DNA from 2 places in the Allobosea sp. 685 genome. Region 1 is predicted to be linked to the other one. Evidence: riboswitches for the same ligand, from Rfam matches in the RefSeq annotation. Region 1 holds a riboswitch; the other holds the start of a gene.
What was found. A riboswitch is a leader RNA that binds a small molecule or an ion and turns the genes downstream of it on or off. The one in region 1 is predicted to bind cobalamin.
Positions count from the first base shown of each region.

Region 2: linked by a shared signal. The riboswitch ahead of RMR04_RS31835 (class I SAM-dependent methyltransferase) and the one ahead of RMR04_RS13005 (ribonucleoside-diphosphate reductase subunit alpha) in region 1 are both predicted to bind cobalamin.

Region 1 is NZ_CP134779.1:2,448,268-2,452,683, forward strand. It holds gene RMR04_RS13005 (ribonucleoside-diphosphate reductase subunit alpha) at 1-2,412, opposite strand, end outside; cobalamin riboswitch at 2,577-2,778, opposite strand; partial or broken gene RMR04_RS13010 (Tn3 family transposase) at 2,921-3,101, opposite strand; gene RMR04_RS13015 (DinB family protein) at 3,282-3,782, shown strand; gene cobF (precorrin-6A synthase (deacetylating)) at 4,120-4,416, shown strand, end outside.
Region 2 is NZ_CP134779.1:6,538,337-6,542,752, reverse strand. It holds gene RMR04_RS31840 (ABC transporter substrate-binding protein) at 1-1,331, opposite strand, end outside; gene RMR04_RS31835 (class I SAM-dependent methyltransferase) at 1,356-2,168, opposite strand; cobalamin riboswitch at 2,295-2,491, opposite strand; gene RMR04_RS31830 (TonB-dependent receptor) at 2,538-4,416, opposite strand, start outside.

The DNA of each region.
Region 1 (4,416 bases):
GAGGTCATGGACCAGCCCGGCATTCACCACGGTGAAGTCGCCCGACATGTTGGCCTTGACGTAGAGCTGGCTGTAGGACGGCTCGATCGATTGCGAGACGCCGACGATGTTGGAGATCGTCGCTGTCGGCGCGATCGCCATCGTGTTCGAGTTGCGCATGCCGGTCGTGACGACGCGCTGGCGCAGCCCCTCCCAGTCCAGCGTCGAGGAGCGATCGAGCTCGACATCGCCGTCGCGCGCTTCGCTCAGGATATCGAGCGAGTCGATCGGCAGGATGCCCTTCGACCAGAGCGAGCCCTCGAAGCTCGGATAACGCCCGCGCTCGGCGGCGAGATCGACCGAGGCCGAGATTGCAAACCAGCTGATCGCTTCCATCGAAGTGTCGGCAAAGGCGATCGCGCCTTCGGAGGCTGCCGGCAGCCGAAGCGCCTGAAGCGCATCCTGGAAACCCATGATGCCGAGCCCGACCGGGCGATGACGCAGGTTGGAGCGGCGCGCTTCCGGGATCGTGTAGAAATTGATGTCGATGACGTTGTCGAGCATGCGCATCGCAGTGCCGACTGTGCGCGCCAGACGCAGCTGGTCGAGCCCCTCCGCCGTGACATGGGCGGCGAGGTTGACCGAGCCGAGATTGCAGACCGCGACTTCGTCGGCCGAGGTGTTGAGCGTGATCTCGGTGCAGAGGTTCGAGGAATGCACCACGCCGGCATGTTGCTGCGGCGAGCGCAGGTTGCAGGCATCCTTGAAGGTGACCCAAGGGTGCCCGGTCTCGAACAGCATGGTCAGCATCTTGCGCCAGAGGTCGAGCGCGGCCACGCGCTTGAACACCTTGATCTCGCCGCGCTCGGCCTTGGCCTCATAGGTCTCATAGGCTGCCTTGAACGGTTTGCCGTAGAGATCGTGCAGGTCCGGAACTTCGTCGGGCGAGAACAGGGTCCATTGTCTGCCAGCCTCGACGCGCTGCATGAACAGATCGGGAATCCAGTTCGCCGTATTCATGTCATGGGTGCGGCGGCGGTCGTCGCCGGTGTTCTTGCGAAGGTCCAGGAACTCCTCGATATCGACATGCCAGGTCTCGAGATAGGCGCAGACCGCGCCCTTGCGCTTGCCGCCCTGGTTGACCGCGATGGCCGTGTCGTTGGCGACCTTCAGGAACGGCACAATGCCCTGGCTCTCGCCATTGGTGCCCTTGATATGGGCGCCGAGGCCGCGCACCGGCGTCCAGTCATTGCCGAGCCCGCCGGAATATTTGGCGAGCAGCGCATTGTCCTTCACCGCCTTGAAGATGCCGTCGAGATCGTCGGCGATCGTCGTGAGGAAGCAGGAAGAGAGCTGCGGCCTCAGCGTCCCGGCGTTGAACAGGGTCGGTGTCGAGGCCATGAAATCGAAGGAGGAGAGCAGGTCGTAGAATTCGATCGCCCGCGCCTCGCGGTCGATCTCGCGGATGGCAAGGCCCATCGCGACGCGCATGAAGAAGGCCTGCGGCAGCTCGAAGCGGCGGCCAGCGACATGCAGGAAATAGCGGTCGTAGAGCGTCTGGAAGCCGAGATAGTCGAATTGCAGGTCGCGCTCCGGTTTGATGGCGGCGGCGAGCCGGTCGAGATCGAAGCGGGCAAGCTCAGGGTCGAGCAATTCATTAGCGATGCCGGTCCGCACATAGGCGTGGAGATACTCGCCATAACGCTCTGCCATCTCGGCTTGCGTCGCCTGCTCCGGCCGGCCATGGACGAAGCTCAGCGCCTCGCGCCGCAGCTTGTCGAGCAGGAGCCTGGCCGAGACCTTGGCGTAGTTCGGCTCGGTCTCGACCAGCGTCCGCGCCGCCAGGATCGGCGCCTGGGCCAGTTCGTCGAGCGAGATGCCGTCATAGAGGTTGCGCCGCGCTTCGGTCAGGACAGCCTCGGCCGAGACGCCGTCGAGCCCGGCGCAGGCCTCGCGGATCACCGTCGCGAGGCGCAGCGCGCCGAGCGGCACCAGCGCGCCATCGGCGCCCTTCATCCGCAGCACCGGCATTGCGGCGACCGAAGGCTTCGCCTCTGCCTTGGCTCTGGCCCGCTCCTGCGCGCGTTCCTCGCGATAGAGCACATAGGCACGGGCGACCTTGTGGTGCTCGCTGCGCATCAGCGCGAGCTCGACCTGGTCCTGCACGTCCTCGATATGGGAGGTCCGGCCGGCATCGGCGCGGCGGATCAGGCTGGCGACGATCTGCCCGGTCAGCTCGGCAACGACATCATGGATGCGGCGCGAGGCGGCGGCATTGCTGCCCTCGACCGCCAGGAACGCCTTGGTCAGTGCGACCGTGATCTTCGAGGCATCGAAGGGCGTGACGCCGCCATTGCGGCGAATGATCTGATAGCCCGGCTCGGATGTCGGTCGCGCCTCGACGCCAGGTGAGGTGGCTTGACCAGGTGACATGGCTGGATTGACGAGGGCAGGGCGGGTGGTCTCAGTTGCGAGGGACATCGGCTTTCAAACCCCAAATTGCTGGGGGCAAAGGCGAAAGCGGAGTCGCAATGCGGGCGTCACGGCGAAAACGCCAGCGGACGCTGCCAAGCGATCCACCGGGACACCCCGCCCGAGGAACTTCATGTCGTCGCGGCAGGTCTCCTGGCTCGCGGGTCGTCGCTCTTGTCCGTCTTCCCAAGGCCTTGCGGCCTCAGTGACATAGGCTGGACTTAAGAACTCGCCGCTGACAGTTGCGGGGGCAGCGCCGGCTTCACACCGGCTTCCCTCTTAGCTCTCGATCTTGCGATTCGAGAGACCGTGACAACCACATCTAGTAGCGGGCGCCATGGAGGTGTCAATGGCTTGTCTTGAGCGCTTGCGAACGCTGTGAACAGCGGGGACAGCCAGCCCAGCTGTGGCCGTGTCGTGCAGACGCACAAGACGGGGTCGTTTGCGGGAGGGGTGGAATCCTATGCCAAGGTTTTCGCCACCGATATTCTCCGGTGAGGTCGATGCGCTCTCATTGCCAGCAGCGAGACATGGGTCAGCAGATCGGGCGATAGCAGCTTTCCCTCACGCTTCTGGATGGTAACGACGTCGCCAAGCTTCGCGGTGTTCCAGAAGATGATGATGGCCGCGGGCAGGTTCATTCCGGCGATTCACGTTGATGCATGGTTGTCGGAGAACAGAAAAATCCTATATTTGTTATCGAAGTGCAGCAAATTCCGTCACCCAGGCGATCAGCCTGGCACTCAGCAACGTGACGCGGATTGCATAGGACAAGGCTAGTCCGTCCGGCACTGTTCCAGCCAAACATCGATAAATTTTGGAGGATGAGAATGATCTCAGCCGGATATTGCCGACTTATGTCCCGTTACAACACTTGGCAGAATGCCTCGTTGGTAACTGCCGCCGATGGGCTCACCAATGAGGATCGTTGGAAGGATCGAGGTGCTTTCTTCCAATCGATCGCAGCTACATTAAACCATCTTTATTGGGCGGATGCCCTGATACTGGAGCGATTGAAGGGGAACGAGCGTCCAGAAGAAACCATCAAGCACTCTCTCACAAGTCCATCAGATTGGAGTGATTTCAAAGCGCTCCGTTTGCAAAGGAACGTGGAAATCGAAGAGTGGTCCGCGAGATTGCTCGACGCGGACCTGCGCGGGATGCTCGTCTGGTATCCCGGGGATGGCTCTACGCGGATCGAGAAGTCAAAAGCGCTCTGTGTTGTACAGCTCTTCAACCACCAGACACACCATCGGGGTCAGGTCCACGCAATGCTGACAGCAGCGGGCGCGAAACCGGAGCCGACTGATCTTAACATGCTGGAATACTGAGTTGGGCACGTTCCTCACGCGGAAAGATGCGGGCTGCGCGCATAGAATTCGGACGCCCTTAGCGTAGGATTTCGCCCCCTCCCGCAAACGCCCCCACGACAGATGATCGGCTCGTCCAACGATGAAGCCCTCTGCGCCTCGATCATCCCGGCAACCACGTCTCGATCACGGATTTGAACCACACCAGATTGGGACCACGACAGGCTTGGACCACGACAGGCTTGGACCACAGAAGAATCGCGGCGCAAAAGCACTATGGCGGCGCTGCTCACATCGCCTTGCCGCATGTTATGCCTGAGAGCCCGCTTTGGGATGCGGGCTTGGACATGAGGACCGAATGCGCAAAATTCTGATCATCGGGATCGGGGCCGGCAATCCCGACTACGTCACGGTCCAGGCGATCAATGCCCTCAACCAGGTCGATGTCTTCTTCATCCCAGACAAGGGTACGGACAAGGCGGCGCTGCAGCGATTGCGCAAGGACATCTGTGAGCGCTTCATCGAGGGCTCTGACTATCGCATGGTCCCGGTGCCGATTCCAACGCGTGCCGCTGCAGGACAAGATTACCGCGGCAGCGTCGATCAGTGGCATGAGCAGCTGGCGGACGACTATGAGAGCCTCATCATGGAGGAA
Region 2 (4,416 bases), 2.5 Mb from region 1:
GCCTTGACCTGATCCCGGCCATCCCAGCGCACCGTCCCCCAGACCGAGCGCTCGCGCGCGAAATCGGGGATGATCGTCGCGATCGGCTCGGGCACATTGACATAGGTGCGCGAGACCAGCGTGAACTGCATGGTCCCGTCCTTGATCGCGGCGGGAACGCTGTTGCCCGGACCGACCTCGATCGCGACGTCCATGCCGATCCCACGCAGTTGCGCCTGGATGGCTGAAGCCATGACCGGCAGCTCCGGCCGGTTGACCAGCGTCAGGAGCTTGGCCGCGAGCCGGACGCCGTCCTTGACGCGGATGCCGTCGCCTGCCGCGATCCAGCCGGCTTCGTCGAGCAGCTTGCGCGCCGCCGCGGGATCATGGGCGATGGCGGGCAGACCCTGGCGATGCCAGCCCGTCATGATCGGCGGCAGCAGCTGCGAGGCGCTCGAATCCGGATCGCGCAGGATCGCCTTGGCGATGCCGTCGCGATCGACAGCCATGGCGATGGCACGACGGACGCGAACATCGGAGAATTGCGGCAATCCGCTGTCGAAAAACAGCGCGCGGATCCGCGGAATGGTCAGGCTCTCGACCTTCATCTGGCCGGCGGCATTGATCCGCGGCGTCGCGGTGGGGCTCAGCGTATAGACGAGGTCGGCGTCCCCAGCGATCGCGATATTGGCGCGGGTGTCGCCATTGACCACCGCCGTGTAGCGCAGCCTGGCGATGGCGGGTTTGGTCCGCGCATAGCCTTCGAAGCGGTCGAGCTCCAGCGTCGTCTTGCCGTCGATCGCGGTGAGCTTATAGGGCCCGGTTGCGACGATCTTGATGACCTTGCCCTCAGTGCCGTAAGCGGAGGGCGCGAGCACGATCGAGGCGTAATCGCACAGGAAAGCCGGCAGCACGCTGAAAGGCGTCCTGGTGCGGATCACCACATCGGCGCCATCGAGCGACACGCTGTCGAGCGGCACGGCCGAGAGGCTCTCGCCGATGAAGGACTGCTTCAGGCTGGCGGCCACGGCCTGCGCCGTCACCGGGCTGCCGTCATGGAAGCTTAAGCCCGCGCGCAGCTTGAAGCGCCAGCTCAGCTTGTCCTCGGAGACCGACCAGCTTTCGGCAATGCCGCCAACGAGCTGGCCTTCCGGCTCGACCTGTACCAGCGTCTCCGCGACCCCGAGGCGGGTCAGGATATAGCCTGTGTCGGCCGGGTCGTTCGAAGTGTACTCCCAAGGCGCGACGACGCGCAGGACAGGCTCGCCCTGCTGGGCCAGGGACGGCATGGCCGCGAGCGGCACGAATGCGCCGGCAAGCAGGAGGCGGCGGGTCAGGCCCCACGATGTCATGATCAGATCTCCGGTTAAGGCGGTTCAGCCCGGCTTGCGGGCGGACAGGATGAAGGACTGGCCCTGGGCCGCGAGCAGGCGCAGCCGCTCGCTCCAGGAGGCGGTCGCGAATTGCCGGCGCGCGATGCCGCTGAGCGGCCCGATGCGCTGGACCTCGAAGCCAACCTCGCGCAGCATCGCCTCGAGCGCCGGCGCGCGCAGGCCGTTGCGGAAATGCACGCCGTCCAGGATGCGTTGATGCGTCGCCTGATCCCAGGTGGAGGCGACACCAGCGAGCCTGTCGATCAATCCCGAGAGCCGCTTCAACAGCACCGATCTGCGCGAAAGCGTGACCCAGTCGCCATCAACGACGATGAGCACCCCGCCGGGCTTGAGCACGCGCAGCCAATCGGCCAAGGCGCGGGCGGGATCGATCAGCGTCCAGACCAGATGCCGGCAGATGACGAGGTCATAGGCCTCATCCGCCATCATCGTGTTCTCGGCGTCGCCGAGGTGGAAGCGAACGGCCGCATTCGCATGCTTCACTTGGGCACGGGCGATCATCGGCTCGCAGAGATCGATCGCATCGACGCTGCAGCCAAGCGAAAGCAGCACGCGCGTGATCTCGCCGGTGCCCGAGGCAAGCTCCAGCGCCCTGGCCCCGGCAGCAACCGGGGCATGGCTCGCGATCAATCGCGCCCAGGCCACGAGCTCGGCATCGGAGCGGATCCTGTGGCCATAGGAGAGATCGAAGGTCTCGGCGCGTTTGCTCCAATAGGCGCGGATTTCGTCCTTCAGGCCGAAATTCGTTCCTCCGGAGGCGACCGCCTCGGCGTCTAGGGGCGCTACGTTCGACATCCGTCACCGGCTTCCCATGGATGGGACGCGGCCGGTGCTTCGGCGCCGTTCGAACCCGGTTGCGCGACCAGAACGCGCAAGTGAGCGACCGTCATCAGAGCTCCTTCCGGGGCACCCCGCCCGGTTGCATGGCTTCACGACGTCGGCAGGTCTCCTGGCTCGCGGGTCCAAGCTTCGTTCGGCCTTCCCGGGGCAAGCCCAGTGGCATGATCGAACGTCGCTCGCCGCTGACAGTTGCGGGGGCAGCTCCGGAATCGCGCGCTGGCGCGCGCTCACCGGATTCCCTTTGATCTCTTTCGAGAACCGACCCCGCCAAGGAAGCACACCGCCTTGCGCCGCACAAGACGCGATCCGGCGCTCGCCACCCTTTCAGAACTTCGCGCTCAGGAAGGCGCGCACGCCGCGTCCGGGCGCTACGACATCGTCCTTGCGGAAGGACACGGCGTTACGGATCGTCTCATTGAGCAGATTGGTGCCGTTGACGCCGGCGGTGAGCTCGATCGGCCCGAGCGGCCCGTCCTTGAGCTTGACCTTGTAGCTGAGCTCGGCGTTGAGCAGGTTGTAGCCGCTGGTCGGCGTCTCCTCGGGCGCGATCCGCTTCTGCGAGAAGGCATGGATCAAACTGACCTTGGCGAACCAGGCATCGCCGCCGCGCCAGAACAGCCCGCCGCCAAGGCGTTGCGGCGGAATGCGCGGCACATTCTCGTCGCCGGAGAACTTCGCGCGGACGATGTCGTATTGCCCCTCGACCCCGAAGACGTTCGGGCCGATCTCGAAGAGGTCGTATTGCGTCTTGAGTTCGCCGCCGAGGAAAGTGGCGTTGCGCTGGGTATAGACCACCTGGGTCAATTCGTTGCCGGTGCCGCAGCTGGCGAAATCATCATCGCAGCGCACGCCTGTGACGCGGCGATAGATGAAGCCCTCATAGCGCGTCGCATAGAGCGAGGCATCGAAGCGCCAGGGACCTGCCGTGCGGCGCAGGCCGAGCTCGACCGTCTTGGCGGTCTCCTTCTTCAGATTGGGATCGCCGATCTCGAAGGTGCCGGGTGCATCATGCGCGCCGCGCGAGAACAGTTCGGAAGCCTTGGGCGCGCGCTCGGTATAAGAGCCGGTCAGGCTGCCAGTGAAGCCGAAGGGCAGATCCTGCAACAGGCCGAGGCTCGCGCTCACCGGCATGAAGCGCCGCCGCCGTGCCGAGGCAGCCGGATCGTCCGCCGTCGCCACTTGCGTCGCCGCGCCGGTCTCGGGGTCGATGCCCCCAGCGGTCGTGGAACCAGGCAGGTAGCCGGTCGGGAAGTTCGTCGCGGTGCCCTTGACGTCGACATAGTCGACACGGCCGGCGGCCTGCAGCTTCGTGCCGGGCTGCAGCTGCAATTCGTTGAAATTGTAGACGCCGGCGCTGTTGGTGTCGGCTGGCGGCAGCAGCCCACCGGCTTCTCCGGAGGTGCCGATCTCCTGGCGGCCGAGCTGCAGGCCGAAAGCCGAGGTCAGGCGGCCGATGCCGGTTTCGAGCGGCTTGAGCTGCGCCTCGACGCGCCCCTCGATCTCGCGATTCTTGAACACGGCGGCGGTCTCGAAGCCGCCGCCCTCGTTCAGCCCCTGCTCTTGATGCCTGTAGACGGAACCGCCGACCCAGAAGCGCAAGGTGTCGATGAAGCCGCCATCGATCTGGAACTCGCCCTTGCCCGCAAGCTTGGTCTGTTCGAGGTCGATGCGGGTGCGCGTCGCTCGCGCATCGGCGCCGGGGATGCCGTAGAGGCTGGTGAAATGCGACAGCGAGACGCCGATGAAGCCGCGATTATCGGGCAGGAAATAGGAACCGCCGATCGCCTGGCCGTCGGAGCGGACATAGCTGTTGAACTGGGTCCCGCCGGGGATGTGATAATCCTCGGCATTGCGGTGGTAGATGTCGCCATGGACGACGAACTGGCCCGAGCGCGCATCGATCAGCGCTGAATTCTCGATGCCGCGATCGACCGAGGACACCGAGGAGCGCGTCTCGGCATGGAAGCCCGGCGCGATCAGGAATGACGGGATGCGGTTGTTGTCGACGCTGACGACGCCGCCGATCGCCTGCGAACCATAGCGCAAGGTGCCCGGCCCGCGGATGACCTCGACGCGCTGCGCTGCGAGGGGATCGATCGGCACGCCGTGATCCTCGCCGAGATCGGAGACATCCTGCGAGCCGATGCCGTTTTCCTGGATACGGACGCGGAAATTATCGAGGCCGCGAATGATCGGACGGTCG